4 regions of the Streptomyces sp. ALB3 genome follow, and region 1 is predicted to be linked to each of the others. Evidence: riboswitches for the same ligand, from Rfam matches in the RefSeq annotation. Region 1 holds a riboswitch; each other region holds the start of a gene.
The links. Region 1 has a riboswitch for cyclic di-AMP ahead of ACHFIV_RS28750 (transglycosylase family protein). Riboswitches for the same ligand answer to the same signal wherever they lie in the genome.
Positions count from the first base shown of each region.

Region 2: linked by a shared signal. The riboswitch ahead of ACHFIV_RS07400 (M23 family metallopeptidase) and the one ahead of ACHFIV_RS28750 (transglycosylase family protein) in region 1 are both predicted to bind cyclic di-AMP.
Region 3: linked by a shared signal. The riboswitch ahead of ACHFIV_RS07825 (transglycosylase SLT domain-containing protein) and the one ahead of ACHFIV_RS28750 (transglycosylase family protein) in region 1 are both predicted to bind cyclic di-AMP.
Region 4: linked by a shared signal. The riboswitch ahead of ACHFIV_RS33065 (M23 family metallopeptidase) and the one ahead of ACHFIV_RS28750 (transglycosylase family protein) in region 1 are both predicted to bind cyclic di-AMP.

Region 1 is NZ_JBISCE010000044.1:36,987-41,159, forward strand. It holds gene eno (phosphopyruvate hydratase) at 1-923, opposite strand, end outside; gene ACHFIV_RS28750 (transglycosylase family protein) at 1,254-1,946, opposite strand; cyclic di-AMP (ydaO/yuaA leader) riboswitch at 1,947-2,116, opposite strand; gene ACHFIV_RS28755 (transglycosylase family protein) at 2,407-3,417, opposite strand; gene ACHFIV_RS28760 (cytochrome P450) at 3,523-4,173, opposite strand, start outside.
Region 2 is NZ_JBISCE010000008.1:107,588-111,760, forward strand. It holds gene ACHFIV_RS07390 (M16 family metallopeptidase) at 1-134, shown strand, start outside; gene ACHFIV_RS07395 (M16 family metallopeptidase) at 161-1,543, shown strand; cyclic di-AMP (ydaO/yuaA leader) riboswitch at 1,735-1,902, shown strand; gene ACHFIV_RS07400 (M23 family metallopeptidase) at 1,918-2,718, shown strand; gene ACHFIV_RS07405 (GntR family transcriptional regulator) at 2,939-3,643, shown strand; gene ACHFIV_RS07410 (HPr family phosphocarrier protein) at 3,826-4,107, opposite strand.
Region 3 is NZ_JBISCE010000008.1:208,456-212,628, reverse strand. It holds gene ACHFIV_RS07835 (SIS domain-containing protein) at 1-54, shown strand, start outside; gene ACHFIV_RS07830 (hypothetical protein) at 158-709, opposite strand; gene ACHFIV_RS07825 (transglycosylase SLT domain-containing protein) at 926-1,792, opposite strand; cyclic di-AMP (ydaO/yuaA leader) riboswitch at 1,795-1,954, opposite strand; gene ACHFIV_RS07820 (hypothetical protein) at 2,339-2,569, shown strand; gene ACHFIV_RS07815 (molybdopterin-binding protein) at 2,939-3,334, shown strand; gene modA (molybdate ABC transporter substrate-binding protein) at 3,382-4,161, shown strand.
Region 4 is NZ_JBISCE010000046.1:663,343-667,515, forward strand. It holds tRNA gene ACHFIV_RS33055 (tRNA-Met) at 86-159, shown strand; gene ACHFIV_RS33060 (PP2C family protein-serine/threonine phosphatase) at 588-1,685, shown strand; cyclic di-AMP (ydaO/yuaA leader) riboswitch at 1,919-2,071, shown strand; gene ACHFIV_RS33065 (M23 family metallopeptidase) at 2,083-3,123, shown strand; gene ACHFIV_RS33070 (aldo/keto reductase) at 3,335-4,173, shown strand, end outside.

The DNA.
Region 1 (4,173 bases):
ACGATCTGCACCTTGGAGCCGAGCTTGTCGGTGATGACCTTCCAGCCGGCCCAGTCGTCCTCGTACAGCGGGTCCTCGATGGAGACCAGCGGGTACGCGGAGACGAGCTCCTCGTAGTACTCGGTCATCTCGGCGGCCGAGCGGGACTTGCCCTCGAACTCGTAGACGCCGTCCTTGTAGAACTCGGACGCGGCGACGTCGAGCGCGAGCGCGATGTCGCGGCCCGGGACGTAGCCGGCCTCCTTGACGGCCTCGATGATGAGGTCGAGGGCGGCGCGGTTGGACTCGAGGTTGGGGGCGAAGCCGCCCTCGTCGCCGAGACCGGTGGACAGGCCCTTGGTCTTGAGGACCTTCTTCAGCGTGTGGTAGATCTCCGCGCCCCAGCGAAGGGCCTCGGAGAAGGACTCGGCGCCGATCGGCGCGATCATGAACTCCTGGATGTCCACGTTGGAGTCGGCGTGCGAGCCGCCGTTCAGGATGTTCATCATCGGAACGGGCAGCAGGTGCGCGTTCGGGCCGCCGAGGTAGCGGAAGAGCGGGAGGTCGGAGGCCTCCGACGCGGCGTGCGCCACGGCGAGCGAGACACCGAGGATGGCGTTCGCACCGAGGGAGCCCTTGTTCTCGGTCGCGTCCAGGTCGAACATCGCCTGGTCGATGAGGCGCTGCTCGGTGGCGTCGTAACCGACGAGCTCCGGGCCGATCTGCTCGATCACGGCGAGGACGGCCTTCTCGACGCCCTTGCCCTGGTAGCGGTTGGGGTCACCGTCGCGAAGCTCGATGGCCTCGAACGCACCGGTGGAGGCGCCGGACGGAACAGCAGCACGTCCCGTGCTGCCGTCGTCGAGGCCAACCTCGACCTCGACCGTGGGGTTGCCCCGGGAGTCGAGGATTTCCCTGGCTACGACGACGTCGATGGACGGCACGAGGCATCTCCTTCTGGGATCTGACACTGGTTGTGCAGGGTCACTGTGGCCTTGCGCCACGAGCCTAACCGGCCCGGCCCGCTCCGTCGGCCGTCCGCCCGTCCCGTGGGACGAAAAAGGACTCAAGGACCCACATTCCGGGCAAAGCTCCAGAATTCTACTGGCAAGTAACCACAACAATTGAACGCTCGCGCCTCGGTGGGCCCACCGAGGCGCGCCGCCCGGCGGGTGCCGGACACGGCTCCGGCCCGGCGCGCGGGGGGTCGGCGCGCCGGGCCGGAACTCCGGAGCGGTGCCACGGGGCGGAGGAGGACCCCGGGCCGCTTCCGGCTACTTCAGGTGGAGCTGCTGGCCCGGGAAGATCAGGTCGGCCTTGTCGACGATGTCGTCGTTCAGGTCGAACAGCTTCTCCCAGCCGCCCTTGACCTTCTCCGCGTCGGCGATCTTGCTGAGCGTGTCGCCGGCCTTCACCTTGTACTCGCCGTCACCCTTCTCGACCTTCTCCCCGGTCGGGGTGGTGACGGTCTTCTCGGGGGCGGTCCGCTTCTCGCTGCGCGTGGTGGGCTGCTCGGCCTTGCGCTCCGGCGCGGCCTCCGGCGCGGTGTCGCCGTTCTTCCCGGAGCCGGTGTCGACACCCGGGTCCACACCGTCGTCCGTCAGGCCGCCGGCACCCGCGCAGGCCCAGGCACCGGGACCCTGGAGGTCGAGGAGCTTCTCGGCCGCGGCTATCTGCTGGCCCTTGGTGGCCAGGTCGGCACGGGAGGCGTACTGCGTGCCACCGGCCGCCGCCCAGCTGGACTGCGAGAACTGCAGGCCGCCGTAGTACCCGTTGCCGGTGTTGATGGACCAGTTGCCACCGGACTCGCACTGGGCGACGGCGTCCCAGGTCTCGACGGAGGCGGCGGAAGCGCCCGTCGCACCCATGAGCGGCACGGCGACGGCGGCACCGGTGACACCGGCCAGGGTCGCGATACGAACGGCCTTGGACGGGCGACGGTGCTTGCCCTTGCTGGAAAGCAGCATGGTTCTCCTCACCGACGCCTACGAGGTGAGCTGTCGGGTTCGGGCTGTGAGTCGCCCGGCCGTCCGCGATCACGGACGCCTTCACCCCTAGCCGCTCCCGGTCCGTCGTCCGACGGCCGGGTCCGGCACTTACCTGGGTCCCCCGCTCCTGCCTACGGCGCTTTACGCGTCGGTCCCCTTCGGCCGACGGCAGGATTCGGCGTGACGGTCGAAGGTGCCCGCGGTGCGAGCGGCTCCGACCGTAATCACACCCAACCCCCACATTCAAAGATGGACATAACGGTTGATCAGTCCCTAATGACCCAGCACGGAGCGTGGTTTTCGCAGGTCGGAGCCAATGCGGACGGACCGGACGGGCAGAGCGCCCCAGTTGAAGCAAAGAGACCCATGTCTCACTTACGCATAAGTGGACATAGGCCTCTGAACTGCCCCCCGTTTCGGGGTGTTTTCCCGCTTCGGGTCAGTTGGCGCCGGCGGTCTCCGGCTGCCCCTCGGGCTGCGCCTGCGACTGCTCCTCGGACTGCGCCTTCGACGTGTCGGCCGCGAGGCCGAGGTCCAGGTTCTGGCCGGGAAGGATCAGGTCGGGGTCGGAGCCCAGCTCGTCCTTGTTGGCCTCGTAGAGCGTGGTCCAGCCACCGGGGAGTTCCTGCGCGTCGGCGATCGCCCAGAGGTTGTCGCCCTCGCGGACGGTGTACGTCCCGTCCGCGCCCTGGCGCCCCCCGGAGTCGCCGCGCGAGGCGTGGCGGCCGGACTCGCGCCCGTCACCCGGCTCCGCCTCCGCGCTCGCCTCGGGGGCCGGTGTACCGCGGTGCTTCCCGCCCTTCGCGCCGTCGTCCTTCGACGCACCGGGCGTCCCGGAGGCTTCGGGGGACGGGGTGGCGGACGGCGACGCGCCGCTCCCGCTCGCCTCGTCCTCCCGGTCCGCCGCGCCGGCGGGCGCCTTCCCGTCCGCCTCGTCCTTCGCGGCGGAGTCGTCCGCCCCGTCCGGCGCGCCGGCGGCGTCCGTCGCTTCGGAGGAGGGGGTTTCGGACGGGGTCGCGGTGTCCGAGGGCTCGGCGGACGGCTCGCCGCCCGGGTCGACGCCGGGCAGCCCCTCGTCCAGGGCGAGCCCGGAGATCACGGAGCAGCTGACCCACGCCTGGGGGCCCTTGGCGTCCAGCAGCTTCTCCGCCACCGCGATCTGCTGCGAGCGGCTCGCGAGGTCCGCCCGCGGCGCGTAGGCCGTGCCGCCGTACGCCGACCACGTCTCCTGCGAGAACTGCAGTCCGCCGTAGTAGCCGTTGCCGAGGTCGGCACTCCACATGCCGCCGCTCTCGCATTCGGCGACCCGGTCCCAGGTCGACGCGTCGGCGGCTTGCGCGCCGCCCGCACCGAGCAGCGGGATGGCGATGGCCGATCCCGTGACGCCTGCGGCGACGACGATGGCGGGTGCCTGGCGAGGGCGACGGTGTCTGCCGGTCGCGGAGCCCATGGGATTGCCTTCCGTGTGACTGACATGTGACGGGTGAGTCGAACGGTGAACCTAGCCCTACTCGAACGTGTGTCACAAGTCGATGCAGCGGAGATCACGTGAAAGTCACGGAGTTGACAGTCTGTCACCTTCTGCCACCGGATGGCCGGGATCGAACTCCACAGGAAGCGTGCGCAGTCCACGCATGATCAACCCCCCGCGCCATCGCAAATCGGCAGGTTCCGCGGCGAGCCGCAGGTCGGGGAGGCGTCGCAGCAGGGTGGCCAGGGCCACCCTGCCCTCCAGCCGGGCCAGCGGCGCCCCCAGGCAGTAGTGGATGCCGTGCCCGTAGCCGAGGTGCTGATTGTCACTCCGCGCGAGATCCAGGGTGTCCGCATCCTGGAATCTCTCCGGGTCCCGGTCGGCGGCGGCCAGCACCACGAGCACGGGGTCCCCCGCCGCGATGTCCTGACCGCCCAGGGTCACGGGCTCGGTGGCGTAGCGCCAGGTCGCGAGCTCCACCGGTCCGTCGTAGCGCAGCAGCTCCTCGACGCCCGTGGCGAGCAGCTCCGTCTCACCGGCGGCCAGCGAGCGTTCCAGACGCTCGCGCTGGGACGGGTTGCGCAGCAGCGCGTAGACGCCGTTGCCGATGAGGTTCACCGTCGTCTCGAAACCGGCGAAGAGGAGGATGAACGCCATGGCGGCGGCCTCGTTCTCGCTGAGGTGCTCACCGTGGTCGCTCGCCCGGATCAGCCCGGAGATCAGGTCGTCACCGGG
Region 2 (4,173 bases), on a different contig from region 1:
TGACGGCCGACGAGGTCAAGGCCGCCGCCCGGGCGCACCTGCGCCCCGACAACCGTGCGGTCCTGGTCTACGAACCGGTCGAACCGGCCGACGAGACGGACGGCACCGACGCGCACGAGGGGGCCGACAAGTGACCGACGCCGCCGTGACTGGAGTAGCGATGCAGTACCACCCGCAGCCGACCGCCGGCGAGGCCAGGCCATGGGCCTTCCCCGCGCCCGAGCGCGGCGCTCTGTCCAACGGGCTCACCGTGCTGCGCTGCCACCGCCCGGGCCAGCAGGTCGTCGCCGTGGAGATCTTCCTCGACGCCCCGCTGGACGCCGAGCCCGAGGGCCTGGACGGGGTGGCCACGATCATGGCGCGCGCGCTGTCCGAGGGTACGGACAAGCGCTCCGCGGAGGAGTTCGCCGCGGAGCTGGAGCGATGCGGCGCCACACTGGACGCCCACGCGGACCACCCGGGACTCCGTGTCTCGCTGGAGGTCCCGGTCTCCCGGCTGGCCAAGGCCCTCGGCCTGGTCGCCGAAGCCCTGCGGGCCCCGGCCTTCTCCGAGAGCGAGATCGAGCGCCTGGTGGGCAACCGCCTCGACGAGATCCCGCACGAGCAGGCCAACCCGGCGAGGCGGGCGGCGAAGCAGCTCTCCAAGGAGCTCTTCCCCGCCACCGCGCGGATGTCACGTCCGCGCCAGGGCACCGAGGAGACGGTCCGGCGGATCGACGCCGCGGCCGTACGCGCCTTCTACGACGCCCACGTCCGTCCCTCCACCGCGACGGCGGTCGTCGTGGGCGACCTCACCGAGGTGGACCTCGACGCACTGCTCGCGGAGACCCTCGGGGACTGGTCGGGCAACGCCGGACAGGCCCGGCCCGTGCCCCCGATCACCGCGGACGACACCGGCCGCGTGGTCATCGTGGACCGCCCCGGGGCCGTGCAGACGCAGCTGCTGATCGGCCGGATCGGCGCGGACCGGCACGACAGCGTGTGGCCCGCCCAGGTACTCGGCACGTACTGCCTCGGAGGCACCCTCACCTCCCGGCTCGACCGCGTGCTCCGTGAGGAGAAGGGCTACACCTACGGCGTGCGGGCGTTCGGCCAGGTGCTGCGCTCGACCGCTCCCGGTTCGGCATCCGGAGCCACAGGCGCCGCGATGCTCGCCATCAGCGGCTCCGTGGACACCGAGTCCACCGGTCCCGCGCTCGACGACCTCTGGAAGGTCCTGCGCACCCTGGCGGCCGAGGGCCTCACCGACGCCGAGCGCGAGACCGCCGTGCAGAACCTCGTGGGCGTCGCCCCGCTGAAGTACGAGACGGCGGCCTCCGTCGCCGGCACCCTGGCCGATCAGGTGGAGCAGCACCTCCCGGACGACTACCAGGCCCAGCTGTACGCCCGCCTGGCCGCGACCGGCACGGTCGAGGCGACCGCCGCCGTGGTCAACGCGTTCCCGGTGGACCGTCTGGTCACCGTCCTGGTCGGGGACGCCGCGCAGATCGCGGAGCCCGTGAGGGCGCTCGGTATCGGCGAGGTGTCGGTCGTCAGCGGCTGACCGGACGGGACACGGCGGGACCCCGGCGCGGACACGTGCCGGGGTCCCGCCGTGTGTCCGATTTGCTGAGAACGGTGCCGTTCGTCCTGTGGGATGTGCGACAAAAGGCCCTTTCTGTTTGGCGAGGGAAAGCGGCCCGTCCTAGCGTCGGCCCGGCTGTCCGCCGGACGACTGCCGCGCCCGCGGCGCACGGACAGCCATCGCCGAGTCCCCGTCAGGCGCGAGCCTGGGGAGCCGGGGACCCATGAAGTCCCTGGGGTGAATCGGATCGCTGTACCTCGCCAGAGGCGCAGCGGCCCGTAGGAGACCTTCCTGCTCCGAACCCGTCAGCTAACCCGGTAGGCGAGAAGGAAGGAAAGGAAACCAGCCCCTCCATGGCGTTCATCCGTGCCACCGGGAAGCACCGTGCCCCGAGCCGCCTGACGCGTAAGAGCGCCAAGGCCGCCGGTATCGCGGCCCTGGCCACCACCGGCGTCCTCGGCGCCACGGCCTCCCCGGCCCTCGCCGCCGACTCCGAGGCGGTCGCCGCCGCCGGGACCGGTCTGACGCAGACCGTCGCCCTCGACACCACCCTCGCCGCCCAGATCGACGCCCAGGCCGAGGCGCAGCAGCGCCAGGCCGAGATCGCCGCGAAGGCGAAGGCCGAAGCGGAGGCGAAGGCGAAGGCGAAGGCGAAGGCCGAGGCGAAGCGCAAGGCCGAGGCCCGTGCCGAGGAAGCGCGCGAGGAGAAGGCGCGTGCCGCCCGCGCCGCCGAGCGCGCCCGCCTGAACGCCTTCCACCTCCCGGTCGCCGGCTCGCACGTGACCACCGGCTACCGGTCGGGCGGCGCGCTCTGGTCGTCCGGCAGCCACTCCGGTGTGGACTTCCAGGCGGCGTCCGGCACCTCCGTCGTCGCGGTCGGTGCCGGCACGGTCGTCGAGGCGGGCTGGGGCGGCGCGTACGGCAACAACATCGTGCTCCGGATGAAGGACGGCACGTACACCCAGTACGGCCACCTCTCCTCGATCGGCGTCTCCGTCGGCCAGAGCGTCGGCTCGGGTGAGCAGATCGGTCTCTCCGGCTCGACCGGCAACTCCACGGGACCGCACCTGCACTTCGAGGCCCGGACCACCGCCGAGTACGGCTCGGACATGGACCCCGTCTCCTACCTCCGCGCCCACGGCGTCCAGGTCTGACACACGCCGCACGAGACCGTTCCGACGTAGGCCCCGGCTCCCGCCGGGGCCTTCGCCGTCTTCCGCGAAGAAGTGGCCGAAGCCGTCACGGAAGTGCTCCCTGGCCAAAAGATATCCATGGATTCCACCCCGCCATCGGAAATTCGGGCCGGTTGCAATAGAGTCACGGAACAGGCGTCGATCGGCCGCGTTCCGCGGGGATTAAGGCGGAGGTTCGGACATGCGCATTCCCGCGCATTCGGTATGCACGGCAATCCGTGACGACATCGTCTCCGGTGTCTTCGCGCGCGGCAGCCGCCTCACCGAGGAGGTGCTCGCACGCCGCTACGGTGTGTCCCGGGTCCCCGTGCGCGAAGCGCTGCGCACCCTGGAGTCCGAGGGTTTCGTCGTCACCCGCCGGCACGCCGGCGCCTGCGTGGCCGAACCCACGGAGCAGGAGGCCGCCGATCTCCTGGAGATCCGGATGCTGCTTGAACCCCTCGGTGCGGCCCGCGCGGCGCAGCGCCGTACGGAGGCGCACCTCAAGGTGCTCCGCGGCCTGGTCAGACTGGGGCAGGAGCGCGTACGGCGAGGTGAGGGGGAGGACCTGCGCTCCCTGGGCGGCTGGTTCCACGAGACGCTGGCGCAGGCCTCGGGGAGCCCCGCGCTCATCGCCCTGCTCACCCAGCTCCGGCACAAGATCGCCTGGATGTACGCGGTGGAGCAGCCGGCCCTCCCCGCGGACTCCTGGGCCGAGCACGGTGCCCTCGTCGACGCGGTGGCGCGCCGCGACCCCGAGCGGGCCAGGGCGCTCGCCGCCCAGCACGCCGAGAGGGCCGGTGCCGCCCACCGGCTCCGGCGCGCGGACCGGCCCGGGCACACCGCGGGAGCGGCGCGGGTGAGGTCTTCGCAACACCCCGTAAACATCGCGGGAGTGCGCCATTAACAATTGCGCCGTATACAAAGAGGGTGTTTAGCGGAGGGCTTTCTTTTCGCTGCCCTTCTCGTGTTTTCCGAAGGTGCGGCCGATAGGTGCGGACCGGTCAGGGAAAACAGAAAAAGCCGCGGCTCCCGGTGGGGATGCCGCGGCTTTTCCGCAGAGAGTGTCCCGGCTCGCAGCGGCCGGGATCAGACGGTCTCCGGAAGCTCCTCGAGCCCCTCGGCGACCAGCTTCGCCAGGCGGTCCAGAGCCACCTCGGCGTTGTCCGCCTCGGACGCGAGCACGATCTCCTCGCCGCCCTGGGCGCCCAGACCGAGCACCGCGAGCATGGAAGCCGCGTTCACCGGGTTGCCGTCCGCCTTGGCGATGGTCACCGGGACACCGGAGGCCGTGGCGGCACGGACGAAGATGGAAGCGGGGCGGGCGTGCAGGCCCTCGGCCCAACCGACGTTGACGCGGCGCTCAGCCATGGTTCTGCCCTTCACGTATCAATGGGTTGTCTAGACCAGTCTCTCATGCAGTGCGCACTGCTGTGC
Region 3 (4,173 bases), on a different contig from region 1:
CGGCCGCGCCACCTGACGCGGTCGGTGGTGCTCGGCACGACCGCCGCGCCCTGAGGCCCCGTCACGGGCGCCGTCAGGCAGGCGTCAGGCAGGCGTCAGGCATGTCGCGCACCGGGCCGGCGGGCGGCCCGGTGCGCGACTGCGGCCGCCGAGGAGGTCAGGCCTCTTCGAAGTGGGCGTCCAGTGCCTCGTCCAGTTCCACCGTCCACTTCTTGAGGTCGCTCCGCGAACCCGCCTCGACCTCGGCGTTGAACCACCGGCGGCTCGACAGATGGACGGTCACGGTGAACCGGCGCCCGAAGCGGGCGGTCCTGACCTCGACCGCGCCGATCTCGGTCCAGTCGAACTCCGCCTCCTGGTCGTCGAGCCGGAAGCGGACACCTGCGGCGTCCACCCTGATGGATCCGCGGCGGTCGCTGACCTCGAAGACAGGGCCTTCGCCCTCCGTCTCCTCGCGCACCGCCCCGGCGTCCTGGACGGACCCGGCGTCAGGGGCCGTCCCGCCGTCCGGGGCCCCGTCCCCGGCCTCCTCGGCCGCCCCCTCGGCGAGCACCTCCGCTGCCTCGGTCTCCGGGGTCGCACCGGGCTCCTCCGTCTCCGCTCCCGCCTCCGTCCGCGCGGGGGCAGGGGCCGTCAGGCCGGGGATGTACGCCGGGTCTGTCCCCGCGGCGAACTCGGGCTGGGTGTTCGAATCTATGCGCTGCTCCACGGCGGGCAGTATGGACGACGAACCTGTACGAGACCAGTCACCCGGCCCGTCGCCCGGGGCGCCGACCGCCGTGACACGGCCATTCGGCGGTCCTCGGACACGAACCGGGCCGGAAACGGCCGACGGGTGGTACGGGTTCCGCCGAACCCGTACCACCCGTCAGCTCTGTCCCTCCGTCACACGTCCGCGCGTCGGCGGTCCCGCGCCCGCGAGGACTCAGTAGGCACCGAAGACGTTGTCGATCGACCCGTACCGGTCCGCGGCGTAGTTGCACGCGGCCGTGATGTTGGCGACCGGGTCGTAGCTGTCGGTCGACGTGCCGGGCACGTGGTAGGCCTCGAAGGTCGGGTCGATGACCTGCAGCAGGCCCTTCGACGGGATGCCGGCAGCGGCGTTCGAGTCCCAGTTGTTGATGGCCTGCGGGTTGCCACCGGACTCGCGGATGATGTTGCGGTGGATGCCCTCGTAGCTGCCGGGGATGCCGTGCTCGGCCATGACGGCCAGCGACTCCTTGATCCAGCCGTCGAGGTCGTCGGTGTACGCGACCGGCTCGGCGGCAGGAGCCGCTTCGGCGGCGGGGGCGCCCTCGGCGGCGACGGTGGTGCTCGCGCGCTCCGAGCGGTCGGCGCGGTCAGCGCTCTCCTCGGCACGGTCGGAGGAGGCGGAAGCCTTCGATTCGGCCTTTTCGGCCTTGTCCGCCGACGTGTCATCGGCCTTACCGCCGATAACCAGCTTCAGGCCGGGGTGAATCAGGTCGGGGTTTCCTCCGACCACCTTCTCGTTGTCCTCGTACAGGGCCTTCCAGCCACCGCTCACGGAATGCTCGCGGGCGATCTTGGCGAGCGTGTCACCCAAGATCACGGAATAGGTGGCGGACTCGGCCTTCTGTGCGGCAATTCCCTTGCCGGACGCGGCAGTCGACGTCGCGGCCTTTTCGACGGCGGCCGGCTGGGCCGGGGCCGCGAAGGCGCTGGTCGCACCGAGCACGGGGAGGGCCAGGGCGGCTCCGCCCGTGCTCACGGCGATGATGCCGCGGGTCAGCGAACTGGTCCTGGAACGACGGTGCTTACCGTTTTCGGGCATGCTGGATTCCTCTCCGTCGCCTGCGAAGTGAGCTGTCGGGTTCGGGCTGGAGATGCCCGGCCGCAAGCTGCTGCGACTTCACCCCGAGCCGCTCCGGAAACCGGATCGGCGCTTACTTGGGTCCCCCGCTCCTGCCGTACGAGAAGTGGTCGGGTAACCGGACGGCGGCAGGATTCGGCGTTCCGCCCGGAGTGATGGTGACCGTAAGCGAGAAATAGGGAAAGGAACAAGCTCGCCGGAGTGATCACAATTCATTGACAAGATCGATTTACGGGAATTCATGTAATCCACCGCACACGGCGTTCCCCATTCCTCTTGGCGCAGAAGGGAACCGGTCGGCACACCGCCACGTCGGCCCCCGGGAAGTGACGCTGGTCACGGAGTCCGATTCGGGCGTTTTGCTCCCACGCGAAGGACCCCAGGTCGCACGAAATGGCTTTTTATGGATTACGGGATCAATTCCAAGAAGTACTGCAAATCGGGCATACGACTCACAACTATCACGCAGGGGCATACCGGGAGTCTTCCCGTGGAACCGATCCGCGTATGACTGACAGCCCTTACGCATCGGCCCCGCGGATCACCGTCCTGCCCGTGCAGCCCGGCGATCCGCCCTTCCGCATCGTGGAGATCGACGGTGAGGTGATCGGAAGCGCGACCGCCATGACGGACGTCCTGATCGCGGCCGCCGCGGCCGGCATCCCGGTCCACGACCTCGACGACCCGGCTGTCGTCCGATGGGTGGGCGGAGGCAAGCTCAGCTGGATGCCGCACTGATGACGGCCGCGGCGGCGACCGGGGGACTGCGGTGGCCGAGCGGTCCCGAGCGGCGCTCCGGGTGAGGGACCCAGCCGGTCCACGCGTGCGGCTCGCTCGTCCAGCCGCCTCCGGTGTCGCCGGCCCGCGCCGTGCGGCCTCCGTCGCGGACCGCGAGTCCGTGCGCGCCGGGGCGTCGCGGTCGACACGCCCCCGGCCGGGATGTCGCCGACCGCGACGTCCCGGCACGCACACCACTCACGACACCGCCGCCGAGGAGCCGACCTCGCCGCCCTCACGGGTGAGCCACCCCACCACAACACCGCATCTGCCAGGTCAAGGACATTAAAGCCTTGTAAATGCCAATGGCAGACGCATACGGTGTCGCACATGCAGTCCTACACCATCGGGCAGGCGGCGCGTCTGCTCGGCGTGAGCCCCGACACCGCCCGCCGCTGGGCGGATGCCGGCCGGGTCGCGACCCATCGCGACGAGAGCGGGCGGCGCCTCATCGACGGCGGCGATCTGGCCGCCTTCTCGGTCGAGGTCGCCCAGGCCGGTCCCGGCGAGGACGAGGTCCCGTACACCTCGGCGCGCAACGCCTTCCCGGGCATCGTCACCGCGGTGAAACTCGGCGACGTCGCGGCCCAGGTCGAGATCCAGGCCGGCCCGCACCGTCTCGTCTCGCTGCTGACCAGGGAAGCCGTGGAGGAGCTCGGACTGGAGGTCGGCATGCGGGCCACGGCCCGCGTGAAGTCGACCAGCGTCCACATCGACCGCACCTGAGGGGCACGCCGCCCGCGAGCGGCGGCTCACACCGAGGAGTTGTCCAGATGTTTCTCACACTCACCGGCCGCCGGGCGGGCGCCGCGGTCCTGTCGGGGCTCGCGCTCGCCACTCTGGCCGCGTGCGGCAGCGACGGCGAGGACGAGGGGTCCGCGGCGGCGGGGACCGAGCTCACCGTGCTGGCCGCGTCCTCACTGACCGACGTCTTCGCGACCGCCGGCGCCGCCTACGAGAAGGAGCACCCCGGGACGAAGGTGACGTTCTCCTTCGCCGGGTCGCAGGAGCTGGCCGCCCAGGTCGGACAGGGCGCGCCCGCGGACGCACTGGTCACCGCCGACACCAGGACCATGGACGGGCTGGCCGCGGACACCGGGAAGCCGGCGGTCATCGCGAAGAACCGCCTGGTCATCGCCACAGGAGAAGGAAACCCCGAGAAGATCGGCGGCCTCACGGATCTTGCCGATCCCGCGCTCAAGGTGGTTCTGGCCGCGCCCGAGGTGCCGGTCGGGCGCTACGGCGAACAGATACTCGACTCCCAGGGGATCGACGTGAAGCCGGTCTCCCAGGAGCCCAGCGTCCGCGCCGTCCTCAGCAAGGTCGAGCTGGGTGAGGCGGACGCCGGCCTCGTCTACAGGACGGACGCCGCCGCTGCCGCCGACAAGGTCGACGCGGTCGACATCCCCGACGCTCAGAACGCCATCGCGAGTTATCCGGCCGCGACCCTGAAGTCGTCCCGGAACGCCGGGGCCGCCGCCGCGTTCGTCTCCTGGCTGTCCACTCCCCGGGCACAGGGGATCCTCCAGGACGCGGGTTTCCAGACACCATGACGACCTGGCCGG
Region 4 (4,173 bases), on a different contig from region 1:
CACCGGGCGGTGAGCGGGGTGGCGAGCGGTGGCCTGACGTGGTCGGAGCACCGTCCGGGATGGCGTAGAGTTGCAATCACAACGGCGCGGGGTGGAGCAGCTCGGTAGCTCGCTGGGCTCATAACCCAGAGGTCGCAGGTTCAAATCCTGTCCCCGCTACTGAAGACGGAGGCCCGGATCCTTTCGAGGATCCGGGCCTCCGTCGTATGCCGGTACCTCTGCCGTCGGTGGCCGGGGAACCCGCGCGTGCGCCTCACGGGCAGGCGCGTGCGCCTCACGGGTACGCACGTCACGGGTCTCCGCTCCGGGAGCAACTACGATCGGTACGGGGACGGACATGCCGTCTCCGCACGGGACGCACTGACGATCCACGCGCAGCACCGGTTCTCCGACTGACCCACGGAGGACGGGGCTCCGGCGCTCTTCTCCTCGGCCGAAGACGGGTCGCCGCGCGGCGTGGCTCCGGTCGGGCCGGACGGGGCGCGGTACCGTCCGCAGCCGTGGGTGGACCAGGTGGGAGTGCACAGGTGGGGAAGCCGGACGGACGGCGAGGGGGCGCTGCGGGGAACGTCCGTTCCCGGCGGTTCGTGCGCGTGCTGCCCGCCCTGATGATCTGCGTCGGCGTGATCGTCGACCTCGCGACGCCGTCCCAGGTCACCGCCGTCCCGCTCTTCGCCGCCGCCCCGTTGATCGCCGCTCCCTTCTTCTCGTTGGCGGGCACCGTCCGGATCGGGGCGGCCGCGATCCTCGTCGTGCTCGCCATCCGTGTCTCGGACGGCGTGCTCACCGAGGTGATGCCGGTCACCGACCTGCTCACCCTGGTCACCGTCGCCGCGCTGTCCCTGGTCATCAACCGTGTGGTGCGCCGCGGGAACGAGCAGCTGGCCTCGGCCCGGGTGATCGCGGAGACGGCGATGCGCGCGGTGCTCCCGACGCCCGAGGACCGGATCGGCGGGCTGCTGGTCGCGGCGCGGTACGAGGCGGCACAGGCGGACGAGTTCGTCGGCGGTGACCTGTTCGCCGTCGCGGACACGCCGTTCGGGGTGCGGCTGGTCGTCGGGGACGTGCGGGGCAAGGGGCTGGACGCGGTGGCGGCCGTGGCCGTCGTGATCGGGGCGTTCAGGGAGGCCGCCGAGCAGGAGCTGTCGCTGGAGGGGGTGGTCCAGCGGCTGGAGCGGGCACTGGCCCGTGAGGGCTCGCGACGGGGCGGGCTCGACTCGATGGAGGGGTTCGTCACCGCCGTCCTGGCGGAGATCCCGGCGGGTTCGGACACACTGCGGGTCGTCAACCGCGGTCACCCCGAGCCGCTCGTGCTGCACGAGGACGGGGCGCTGGACGTGCTGTCGCCCACCGTGCCCGCCCTGCCGCTCGGGATGGGCCTGGACGCGTGGCCGGACCGGTCGGACGAGTGGACGCTGCCGGCCGGGGCGATGTTCCTGGCGTTCACCGACGGTCTCTCCGAGGCGCGGGACGCCAAGGGCGTCTTCTACGACCCGGCGGCCCGGCTGCGCGGCCGCCTCTTCCCGGGACCCGACGAACTCCTGTCCGCGCTCACCGACGACGTACGGCTGCACACCGGTGGCCGGTCCACGGACGACCTGGCACTCCTCGCGGTCGGCCGCCCCGCGCGGGGACAGCAGGAACGCCGGACGACGGTGAAGATCGTGCGGCGGGACAGTGAATGACCGGTCGCGACCGTCGGTAGTCGAAGGACCTCACTGCGCATAACAGTTGACACAACGTCAGAAAGTGATGGCCGAATGAGGTGTACTCAACTCGCCCGTTTGAGCCCCTTTGGTCCCTGAAAGTCCGGGCCAGAGCCATCAACGATCTGTGGGAACAGCTTGGAATCGGACCCGGTCGTCTATTAACGTTCGATAACGCAGCGCGGTTGTAGCCGCCGTCGCAAGAGACGGCACCGTGCGCAGCGCCGAATTCCGCAAGGGAACCGGGGAACCACCTACATGGGGTGAATCGGGCACCTGTGTCTCGTGAGAGGCGAAGGGGCCCGTAGGAGACCTTCCTGCTCCGAACCCGTCAGCTAACCCGGTAGGCGAGAAGGAAGGAAAGGAGCGCGCCCACGTGGCGTCCAACCAGCCTGCCCCCGAGGCACCGTCATCCTTCAGGACCGGCGGCCTCGCCGATGAGGACAGGACGTGGGACGAATGGAATCCCACCGAGGAGTCCGTCCGTCCCGTACGCGGCCGGCACCGTGTAGCCAAGCAGCGCGGTCTCGCCCGTAGCTCCACCGTCCTCGGTGTCGGCGTCATCGCGGCCGTCGGAGCCGGTGGCATGGCCACCGCGCAGAGCAAGCCGCCCGTCTCCATCTCCCTTCCCGATTCCATCGCGGACAATCTCCCCGACGCCAAGTCCCTTCCCGGCGTGGGCGCGTTCATGTCCGGTGACGCCGACCCGGACCACGCGACGGTCGCCGCGTCGTCCCCGCTCACCACCGCGGGCATCACCGCCGCCGAGGCCGAGCAGGGCACCACCGACGCGGGGGAGGCGCTGCGCGCCCGCATCCTCCAGCAGGCCGAGCAGCAGCAGGCCGGAGCCGATGCCGTGGCCAGGGCGGCACAGGAGCAGGCGGCGGTCGAGGCAGCCGCGGTCCAGGCGGCGAAGCAGCAGAGCAAGGCCGAAGCCGAGGCCGCCGCGGAGAAGAAGGCGGCGGAAGAGGCGGCGAAGAAGAAGGCGGAGGCCGAGCGTCTCGCGAAGCTCGCCGCCAGCTACGCCGTCCCGACCTCGTCGTACTACATCAGCTCGACCTACGGTCAGGCCGGTTCGATGTGGTCCTCGGGCCACCACACCGGGCTGGACTTCGCGGCTCCGACGGGCACCCCGGTCAAGGCCGTGCACAGCGGTACGGTGAAGTCCGCCGGCTACTCCGGGTCGTACGGCTACCGCACGGTCCTGGAGCTCGACGACGGCACGGAGGTCTGGTACTGCCACCAGTCCTCGATGGACGTGACCGCCGGTCAGCGGGTCACCACCGGCCAGACGATCGGCCGTGTCGGTGCGACCGGCAACGTGACCGGTGCCCACCTGCACCTGGAGATCCACACCGCGGACGGCACGGGCGTCGACCCGATGAGCTGGCTGCGCGGCAAGGGCCTCACCATCTGAGTCCCCGGGGGTCTTCCGTCCGGCCCGGTACCGAGCAGGCCCGATCGGTACGGAAGACCCCGCGCGTCGGCAGCCGGCGCACCGAACCCCGGCGGCCCTGACGCACGACCCCCCGACGTCAGGGCCGCCGGTCCGTCCGGGGAGGCGGTCTTCCCGGACCGTGTCCAGCCGAACCGGAATAGTCGCCTCAGCCGACTGGTTGTCCCCGGGTATGACTTCTCTGCGCCCGCTCGGTTCCTCGAGCCTCAAGGTCTTCCCTCTCGCTCTCGGCGGCAACGTCTTCGGCTGGACGGCGGACGAGGACCGGACCTTCGCCGTCCTCGACGCCTACGTGGCGGCCGGCGGCAACTTCATCGACACCGCCGACTCGTACTCGGCCTGGGTGCCGGGCAACGAGGGCGGTGAGTCGGAGACCCTCATCGGCAGGTGGCTGGCGGCCCGCTCCCGCCGCGACGATGTCGTCATCGCCACCAAGGTGGGCGCCCACCCCGCGTACAAGGGTCTCTCGCCCACCACGGTCAAGGAGGCGGCCGAGGCGTCGCTGCGCCGGCTCGGCACCGACCACATCGACCTCTACTACACGCACTTCGACGACGAGAGCGTGCCCGTCGAGGAGATCATCACCGCGCTCGACCAGCTGGTGAAGGCCGGCACGGTGCGGGAGATCGCCGCCTCCAACATCAGCCCGGAGCGGCTCCAGGCCTCCCTCGACTTCTCCGAGCGCGAGGGCATGGCCCGCTACGTAGCGCTCCAGCCGCACTACAACCTCGTCTCGCGCGACACCTACGAGGGCGCGCTCCAGGACACGGCCTCCCGCGCCGGTCTCGCCGCCGTCCCCTACTTCGCCCTCGCCTCGGGCTTCCTCACCGGCAAGTACCGGACGGGTGCCCCGGTCGAGAGCGCGAGGGCCGAGGGCGCGGGCAAGCACCTGGAGACCGAGCGCGGACGCAAGGTGCTCGCGGCGCTCGACAGGACCGCCCGGGAGCACGACGCCGAGGTCGCCACGGTCGCACTGGCCTGGCTTGCCTCCCGGCCGACCGTGACCGCGCC